One region of the Arthrobacter pascens genome, then DNA from elsewhere that is predicted to be linked to it. Evidence: riboswitches for the same ligand, from Rfam matches in the RefSeq annotation. Region 1 holds a riboswitch; each other region holds the start of a gene.
What was found. A riboswitch is a leader RNA that binds a small molecule or an ion and turns the genes downstream of it on or off. The one in region 1 is predicted to bind S-adenosylmethionine.
Positions count from the first base shown of each region.

Region 2: another riboswitch for S-adenosylmethionine. It lies ahead of QFZ40_RS06385 (aminotransferase class V-fold PLP-dependent enzyme); the one in region 1 lies ahead of QFZ40_RS13345 (bifunctional o-acetylhomoserine/o-acetylserine sulfhydrylase).
Region 3: another riboswitch for S-adenosylmethionine. It lies ahead of QFZ40_RS00420 (DUF1737 domain-containing protein); the one in region 1 lies ahead of QFZ40_RS13345 (bifunctional o-acetylhomoserine/o-acetylserine sulfhydrylase).
Region 4: another riboswitch for S-adenosylmethionine. It lies ahead of QFZ40_RS17345 (cobalamin-independent methionine synthase II family protein); the one in region 1 lies ahead of QFZ40_RS13345 (bifunctional o-acetylhomoserine/o-acetylserine sulfhydrylase).

Region 1 is NZ_JAUSXF010000001.1:2,897,856-2,900,046, forward strand. Features, by position in the region: gene QFZ40_RS13345 (bifunctional o-acetylhomoserine/o-acetylserine sulfhydrylase) at 1-780, opposite strand, end outside; SAM riboswitch class IV at 825-938, opposite strand; gene QFZ40_RS13350 (VOC family protein) at 1,109-1,747, shown strand; gene QFZ40_RS13355 (CPBP family intramembrane glutamic endopeptidase) at 1,911-2,191, opposite strand, start outside.
Region 2 is NZ_JAUSXF010000001.1:1,374,003-1,376,193, reverse strand. Features, by position in the region: gene hisN (histidinol-phosphatase) at 1-595, shown strand, start outside; SAM riboswitch class IV at 753-866, shown strand; gene QFZ40_RS06385 (aminotransferase class V-fold PLP-dependent enzyme) at 928-2,191, shown strand, end outside.
Region 3 is NZ_JAUSXF010000001.1:93,543-95,733, forward strand. Features, by position in the region: gene QFZ40_RS00410 (O-succinylhomoserine sulfhydrylase) at 1-460, opposite strand, end outside; gene QFZ40_RS00415 (rhodanese-like domain-containing protein) at 461-871, opposite strand; gene QFZ40_RS00420 (DUF1737 domain-containing protein) at 868-1,125, opposite strand; SAM riboswitch class IV at 1,139-1,253, opposite strand; gene QFZ40_RS00425 (acetyl-CoA C-acyltransferase) at 1,344-2,191, opposite strand, start outside.
Region 4 is NZ_JAUSXF010000001.1:3,793,592-3,795,782, forward strand. Features, by position in the region: gene QFZ40_RS17340 (adenylosuccinate synthase) at 1-498, opposite strand, end outside; SAM riboswitch class I at 802-906, shown strand; gene QFZ40_RS17345 (cobalamin-independent methionine synthase II family protein) at 916-2,124, shown strand.

The sequences.
Region 1 (2,191 bases):
ACCATCGGCGCCGAGGTCACGGGCGTAGACCAGGCCATTGTAGGTGGGGTCCGGCGTATTGAAGCCGGGGAACCGTTCCGGGTCCTTCCCGAAGTCGAAGTTGCCGGAGTCCACAATCACTCCGGCGATCGCCGAGCCGTGCCCGCCCAGGTATTTCGTGGCGGAGTGGACCACAATGTCAGCGCCCCACTCCAGCGGACGGATGAGATAGGGGGTGGAGAGCGTGTTGTCCACCACCAGCGGCACGCCGGCCTCGTGGGCGGTCCGGGACACTCCCTCAATATCCAGGACGTCCTGGCGCGGGTTGGATACCACCTCCGCGAAGAACAGCTTGGTGTTCGGCTGCACCGCCGCACGCCACTGATCCAGGTTGTCCGGGTCCTCCACGAACGTCACCGAAATGCCGAACTTTTTGAGCGTATGCCCCAGCAGGTTGTAGGTACCGCCATAAAGGCTGGGGCTGGCTACGACGTGGTCTCCGGCCTCGGCGATGTTCAGGATGGCAAAGGTTTCGGCAGCCTGCCCCGAACTCAGCAGCAGGGCAGCGAGTCCGCCTTCAAGACTGGCGATCCGCTGCTCCACGGCGTCCTGGGTAGGGTTTCCGATGCGCGTGTAGATCGGTGCCAGCTCGGCCAGTGCGAAGCGGTTGGCAGCACTTTCGGCACTGGGGAAGACGAACGACGTCGTCTGGTAAATCGGGAGGGCACGGGCGCCGGTGGCGCTGTCCGGCTCCTGCCCGGCATGGATCTGGCGGGTTTCAAAAGACCATCCGTCGGACATTCAAGGCTCCTTTGACATGGGCCCGGGAATGCTGGGTATGCCACGGGCCGCGCTTGCCATCCGGCCGTTGTCGGACAGCCAGGTCCTCATCCGGGGCACCCCGCCGCGCGGAGGGTTGCCGGCCAGCCAGCCGGGGCTTGGCGCTGGCACTCATGACCTGCGTTCAGTGTAGGAAGTGCCGCGCCGCCCGGGACAACATTGTGACGAACATTGTCGGCGCGGATCCGCCGGGGCCGGAGGAAAGGCGAATGTCCACTCATGACAATGGCGGCTTTTAGTAAGGGTACCCTTAGCTGAGAGCCGCATCACAAGATGCCAAGATGATGGCATGCGCATGGATCACGTCTCTTACGCCTGTGAACACGATGGCCTGGCTGCCACCACCGATCGTATTTCGTCCGCCCTCGGCGTTGAAGCCGTGAAGGGCGGCGTACACCCCCGTTTCGGAACCCGGAACATGATCATCCCGCTCGCGGGCCACAAATATGTGGAAGTTGTTGAAGTCCTTGACCACCCTGCATCGGACAAGGCCCCTTTCGGCCAAGCCGTCCGTGCACGTTCCGCAGCCGGCGGCGGATGGATGGGCTGGTGCGTCGAAGTGGACAGCCTCGCCCCCTTCGAACAGCGACTGGGACGGGCCGCCGTCAACGGCAACCGGAAATTCCCGGACGGCCGCGAACTCGTCTGGAAGCAGATCGGGATCCTCGGCCTTATTGCTGACCCGCAGGTTCCGTACATGCTGAAGTGGGAAGGCGATCCCGCCCTGCACCCGTCCAACGCCTACCCCAGCAACGTCAAAATGTCCTGCCTGACCATTGCCGGTTCGGCCGAGCGGGTTACCGAGTGGCTGGGCGAGCCCGTTGAGAGGCCCCTTGAGGACGTGGCGGTTAAGTGGGTGGCTCCGCATGGAACCCCCGGTATCCTGTCTGTCACTTTCGAAACCGCCACCGGAGCAGTCGTTATCTGATTGTTCTCCATCTGATTATTCGCCGGCCGGTCTCCCCCCCGGCCGTGACTATCCGGGCCATGATGCCCCGGATAGCTGTCTAATCTTCGGCCGCCATCAGCGGGTGCCAACGACGTCACCTACCGATGGCGGCCGAATTACTTTAAGACGCATTGTCTTTGGGTCAGCCCAGGCCCACTGCCCTGCCGAAGAGGCTGAAGCCCACGAAGGCCACGATGTCCAGCAGTGAATGGGCGATGACCAGCGGCATCACGCGCTTGGTCCGGGTGTAGAGCCAGGCGAAGACCACTCCCATCACGGCATTGCCGATGAACGGTCCGAAGCCCTGGTAGAGGTGGTAGCTGCCGCGCAGCATGGAGCTGGTGAAGATAGCCAGCGGCATGCTCCAGCCGAATTTCCCGAAGCGGTCCAGGAGGTAGCCCACCACGATGACTTCCTCCACCA
Region 2 (2,191 bases), 1.5 Mb from region 1:
GGAATTCGGCAGTTCCGGGCATGGATCCCGGCGCTGGATCATCGATCCCATCGACGGCACCAAGAACTTTGTCCGCGGCGTTCCCGTCTGGGCCACCCTGATTGCCCTGGTCGATGAAGGCGAACCCGTCGTTGGCGTGGTAAGCGCCCCTGCGCTGGGCAAACGCTGGTGGGCCGCCAAAGGTGCCGGGGCATACATGGGACGCTCCCTTGCTGCCGCCACCCGGCTCCGGGTATCTGACGTGTCGAAGCTTTCGGATGCCTCCCTCTCCTATTCCAGCCTCGGCGGATGGAAAGAACGCGGGAGCCTGGACGACTTCCTCGGCCTGACGGAGGACGTCTGGCGGACGCGCGCATACGGCGACTTCTGGTCCTACTGCATGGTGGCCGAGGGTTCCGTTGACATTGCCTGCGAGCCTGAGCTGAACCTCTACGACATGGCGGCCCTGGTCCCCATCGTGGTTGAAGCCGGCGGCAGGTTTACGTCCCTCGACGGCGAGGACGGCCCGTTCGGAGGCAACGCCCTGGCCACCAACTCGATCCTGCACTCCGAGGTTCTCAAGCGCCTCAACCCGGATCTGGACGACCTCCTCTAACCGGGAAACCCGAATATTCGATGGCGGACGCGTCCACTAGGGTGCGTCCGCCGTCGTATTCTTCGGGCAAAGCCGATTCTTACAACGCCGCGTAACAAAACCCTTAACATTGGAACCCGCTTTTTCCTGGCCCGCAGCATGTTCTACGCTCTTAATAGGTCACGAGTGCCAGCGCAAAACCCCGGTTTGCTGGCCGGCAACCCTCCATTCGCGGTGGGGTGCCCCGGGTGACGACCAGGCCGGTCCGGAACGGACCCGGCAAGCGCGGATTCCCATGGAGGGGTCCTTCTTACAGTGAGGTCTCTGTGACAACTGCCACCGTCTCCCCCAACATCGCCGCCCCCGTACACACCACCAGCCCGGCCACGCTGTTCAGTGAACGCAATGCCATTGCGGGCCGTCCGCTGTCCGCCGTCACCGGTGCCGAGATTCAGGCGCCCCTGATCCAAGGCGGGCACGTCCGGTACGCCAACCTTGACTATGGCGCGTCCGCTCCTGCCCTCTCCGTTGTGTCGGCCTATCTCAATGAGATCCTGCCGTTCTACGCCAGCGTCCATCGTGGTGCCGGCTACGCATCGCAGATCAGCACGTCCGTCTATGAGAACGCACGCAACATCGTCCGTGACTTTGTGGGTGGCCGCCCTGATGACTCAGTTGTCTTTACCCGCAACACCACCGATTCGCTGAACCTGCTGGCCGGCTGTCTTCCGAGTACTGACGGACGTCCGAACGGCGACGTGCTTTATCTGGACATCGAGCATCACGCCAACCTTCTGCCGTGGCAGGGCCTGCCGCACCGCAGTGTAGTGGCCGCCGACACCATCGCCGGCACCATCGAGGCACTCCGGGCGGAACTGGAGCAGGGCGGCGTAAGCCTGCTGGCCGTCACCGGTGCGTCCAATGTAACCGGTGAGATCCTGCCCATCCGGGCCCTTGCAACGCTGGCGCACGAACACGGTGCCCGGATCGTGGTGGACGCCGCCCAGCTGGCGCCGCACCGGCGCATCAGCATCAGCACCGACGACGTCGACTACCTCGCCTTCTCCGGTCACAAGCTTTATGCGCCCTTCGGCGCGGGCGTCCTGGTGGGCAGGCCTGACTGGCTCGATCTCGGAACCCCTCACCTCGCCGGCGGCGGAGCCGTCCGTGAAGCCAGGCTCGACGGCGTCAGCTGGACCACAGGGCCGGCTCGCCACGAGGGCGGCTCACCCAACGTCCTTGGTGCTGCCACCCTGGCCCGCGCCACCCAGGTGATCGCTGCTTTGGATCAGGACCGCTGGCACGCCCATGAGTCGGCCATCAGGTCTTTCCTGGTGGAGGGACTCCAGAGGATCGAGGGCGTTACCGTACATCAGATCTTCAAGGACACGGATCCCGAAACGGACACCATCGGGGTCGTGAACTTCTCCGTAGCCGGTTACGATGCCGGCCTGGTGGCCGCATACCTGTCTGCCGAACATGGGGTAGGCCTGCGCGACGGACGCTTCTGCGCGCACCCGCTGCTCAAGCGCCTTGGCCTTCCCTCCGGTTCCCTGCGCGCCAGCTTCGGCGTGGGTTCACGGCTGGAAGACGCCCAGCGTCTGCTGGCCGGCATCG
Region 3 (2,191 bases), 2.8 Mb from region 1:
CAGTGGTGGGCTCCGACAGGGCTGCACGCCACTGGTCCAGGTCCGGCCCGTCAACGAAGACGGTCTCCACGCCCCAGCGCGGCAGGATGTCGTTCAGGATCACGAAACAGGAACCGAACAGCGAGCGGGCCGCAACTACCCTGTCTCCCGCAGCCAGCAGGGCACCCAGGGCGGTAAAGACGGCGGACATTCCGGACGCCGTCGCAAAGCACGCTTCGGTGCCTTCCAGGAGCCGGAGCCGTTCCTGGAACGTGGCCACTGAGGGGTTGCCGTAGCGGGAGTAGACAAACCGCTCGTCCTCGCCGGTGAAGGCGCGCTCGGCGGCGGCAGCGGATTCGTAGACGAACCCCGAGTTCAGGAAGACCGGCTCGGTGGTTTCCTGGAAGTTGGTGCGGTCAAGGCCGCCACGGACTGCCTGGGTGTCAGGGCTCCAGCTGGAGGCATCTTCGTTGAAGGTCACTTAGTTCTTTCCCAGGTTGGTCGGCAGGCCGCGGTTCTTCCAGCCGTTGATGGTGCGCTCGCCGTAGCGGTCGGGATCGCCTTCGAAGCCCTCCAGGACGTTATAGGACGTGAAGCCGGCCTGGGTGGCTGCAATGGCGGCGGCCACGGATCGGGCGCCGGAGCGGCACAGGAAGACCAGTTCGGTGGTGGTGTCCTCCGGCGCCTGCTGGGTGAGCTCCCTGATGAATTCCGGGTTGGGTATCCCGCCCGGGAAAGTCCATTGGATGAAGAGGGGATCGTTGTCCGTTGCCCTGGTGTCAGGGATGCCGATGTGCGCCCATTCGCCTTCCGTGCGGACGTCGACGAGGATTGCACCTTCCTGCAGCTTGGCCCAGGCTTCGTGCGGCGTGAGGTCTCCTGCATAGCTCATGCGTGGCCCTCGCCCTCGAACTCGAGGTCTTCTACGGCGGTGGCGACGGCGGCATCCGCACTGGCGATGGCCGCCGGGAGGATCAGGGCCTGTGCAACGATAACGCTGCTGCCGTTGAAGGTTGCGGCCGGGCTGCCGTGCAGCACGTAGCCTTCGCCCAGGGCGCTGGAGATCCGTTCGCAGAAGGCACGGTCGTCCGGCCCGGTGATCAGTCGGTAGGACAGCTTTTCTTCAGGGGCAGGTGCCTCAGACACGAGGGATCTCCTTCTTTCACGCTTGCAGCTCGAATGGTCGATATGCCGAGTATTCACCTGAGGCACCCCGCCGCGAAAGGGAGGGTTGCCGACCGGCCAGTCAGGGCTTGGCGCCGGTTCTCATTACTGCTCAAAAACGTAACACTTGGCACGCCGCCCCGCACCGCCGTCGTCGTCATGTTCCGTAACCAACCGTCACGGGTGCAACGAGGGCCGGGTCAGGCCTTGAGGATGAGGGCTTCCCCCTGACCGCCGCCGCCACAGAGGGCTACCACTCCGGTGCCGCCGCCGCGGCGCTTGAGTGCCAGCGCCTGATGGAGCACCAGCCGGGCCCCGGAGGCGCCGACGGGATGGCCCAGGGCGATCGCGCCGCCCTCGGCGTTGATCCGGCCCGTCGGAATTCCCAGGTCTTTCGCTGACTGGATGATGACCGACGCAAACGCCTCGTTGATCTCGATGAGATCCAGGTCCGTCACCTCGAGCCCTTCAAGCTTGAGTGCCTGTTCGATGGCCCGTGATGGCTGGGAGTGCAGCGAAGCGTCAGGGCCGGCGGTCTGGCCGTGGCTGCCGATCTCGGCAATCCAGCTGAGTCCGGCCCGCTGGGCTGCCGCCTTACTGGCAACCACGACGGCGGCGGCGCCGTCGGAGAGCGGAGAGGCAGAACCTGCGGTGATGGTGGCCGACTCAGCCGTGGAGAACGCAGGTTTGAGCGCTGCCAGCGCTTCCGGCGTCGTTCCGGGCCTGATGCCCTCATCGGAATCCACAACCAGCGCCGGACCCCGCCGCTGCGGAATCCCCACGGGTGCTATCTCCTCAGCCAGGAACCCGGCGGACCGTGCGGCCTCGGAGCGCTGGTGGGACCGCGCGGCAACCTCGTCCTGCCCCGCCCGGCTGATCCCCCGCTCGGCGTTGCCCGCATCGGTCGCCGCGCCCTGCAGCACACCGGAAACGGGATCCTGCAGGGCGTCCCCGTTCAGCGAATCCACCAGCGGGGCATCGCCTATGGCCACCCCGGTGCGCAGCCCGCGGAGCAGGTGCGGGGCGTTGCTCATGGACTCCTGGCCTG
Region 4 (2,191 bases), 900 kb from region 1:
CTGCCGCAGCGATCCCTCGACCTTCTGGCGGAGGATGGACTCATCGAACACGTCCTGGACCCGGATGCCCAGGCGGGCCACCTTGTCCATATATGCCGGGCCGATGCCGCGGCCGGTGGTGCCGATGGCGCGGCTGCCGAGGAACCGCTCGGTGACCTTATCCAGCACCTGGTGATAGGGCGCGACCAGGTGGGCGTTGGCGGAGACACGGAGCCTGGACGTGTCGGCGCCACGGGCCTCAAGGCCGTCGATCTCCTGGAAGAGTGCCTCCAGGTTCACCACGCAGCCGTTTCCGATGATCGGAATAGCGTTGGGGCTGAGGATGCCGGCCGGAAGGAGCTTGAGCTCATACTTCTCACCGCCTACGACGACGGTGTGCCCGGCGTTGTTGCCGCCGTTGGGCTTAACGACGTAGTCGACGCGGTGGCCGAGCAGGTCAGTAGCCTTACCTTTGCCTTCGTCGCCCCATTGGGCTCCGACGATCACGATTGCTGGCATGGGATCCTCCCCCATTCGTTCGGGCCGCATCCCGTTGTCCAGCCCTGCCTGAATCACCAGGGGCGGATGCCGGAAGTCGGCACCGTTCATGAGAATGCCCCGACGGCTTCAGTCTGGCGGAACAGCTTCGGTGGCCTGCCAGGCAAGAGTTCGGGGCTCTTACCAGCCAAGTTTAGCGGATGCGGGGGTTTCTCCACTTGTTCGGCGACGCGGCTCCGCGTTGCCGGCACGCCACCTGCCGCCATCCCGTGAAACAATCCGGCAAAGGCTTGCCCTCATCCGCGCGATGCCATTAAGTGAGAGTACCCATCCGGAGCGGCCGAGAGACCTGGCTCGTAGACGCCGCAGCAACCGCGGAGGTGCAGGGACAATCCTGCCTGCAGGTGCTACTGCCAGGACCGATGGAAGGAATGATCCATGTCCCTCAACACTGACCACATCCGGGCCACGCATGCAGGCTCCCTGCCCCGCACACCTGAGCTCATCGCCGCCAACGCCGCTAAGGAAACAGACGGCATTACTCCCGAATTCCTTGAGTTGCTGGAAGCATCGGTGGCGGGTGTCGTCCAGCGGCAGAAGGATGTCGGGCTGAATATCCCGAATGACGGCGAATACGGGCACACCATGTCCACTTCGGTTGATTACGGGGCCTGGTGGAACTACTCCTTCGCCAGGCTTGGCGGCCTGGAACCAACGGATGTGGACCGCTGGAAGGACCCGGTGGTGCATCGCTCTACTCCGGGTCATATTGTGCTGACCTCATTTCCCGATCGCCGTGACCGGCTGGCTTTCAACGACGCCTACACCGATCCGTCCTCAGGGATCCTGACGCACCGCAAGAGCGTCTCCCAGCCGAAGATCACCGGGCCCCTGACATACACCGGACAGGACCTGGTGGCATCTGATGTTACGAACCTGAAGAAGGGCCTGGCTGCAGCCGGCCTGACTGAAGGCTTCGTGGCTTCGCTGTCCCCCGGTTCGTGCGCCAGGGTGGCCAACGAGTACTACGCCTCTGATGAGGAGCTCCTCTATGCCTGCGCTGATGCCATGCGGGAGGAATACAAGGCCATCATCGACGCCGGCCTGACCGTCCAGTTGGACGACCCGTCGCTCGCGGAAAGCTGGGACCAGATCAACCCTGAACCAGCGCTGCAGGACTACCTGAGGTTCATCCAGCTGCGCGTCGAGGCCACGAACTGGGCGCTGCGCGACTTGCCCAGGGACCGGATCCGGCTGCACGTCTGCTGGGGATCCTGGCATGGACCTCACACGACGGATATTCCGTTCGCGGACATCATCGGGTCCGTGCTGCAAATCAACGCCGGCGGCTACTCCTTTGAAGCAGCCAACGTCCGCCATGAGCACGAGTGGCGGATCTGGGAGGACACTAAGCTGCCCGAGGGCAAGGTGATCATTCCCGGCGTCGTGTCCCATGCCACCAACGTCGTGGAGCATCCCGACCTCGTGGCGGACAGGATCGTGCGGTTCGCGGAGCTGGTGGGACGTGAGAACGTCATCGCCTCCACCGACTGCGGACTGGGAGGCCGTGTGCACCCGCAGATTGCCTGGGCCAAGCTTGAGGCCCTGGGTGAGGGTGCGCGGCGCGCCACCGCGCGGCTCTGGTAAGAACACCACCAACTCCGCGGAAGGGCTCGTTACCCTGACCCGCAAAACCCGGCGCAGCGGCCCGGCG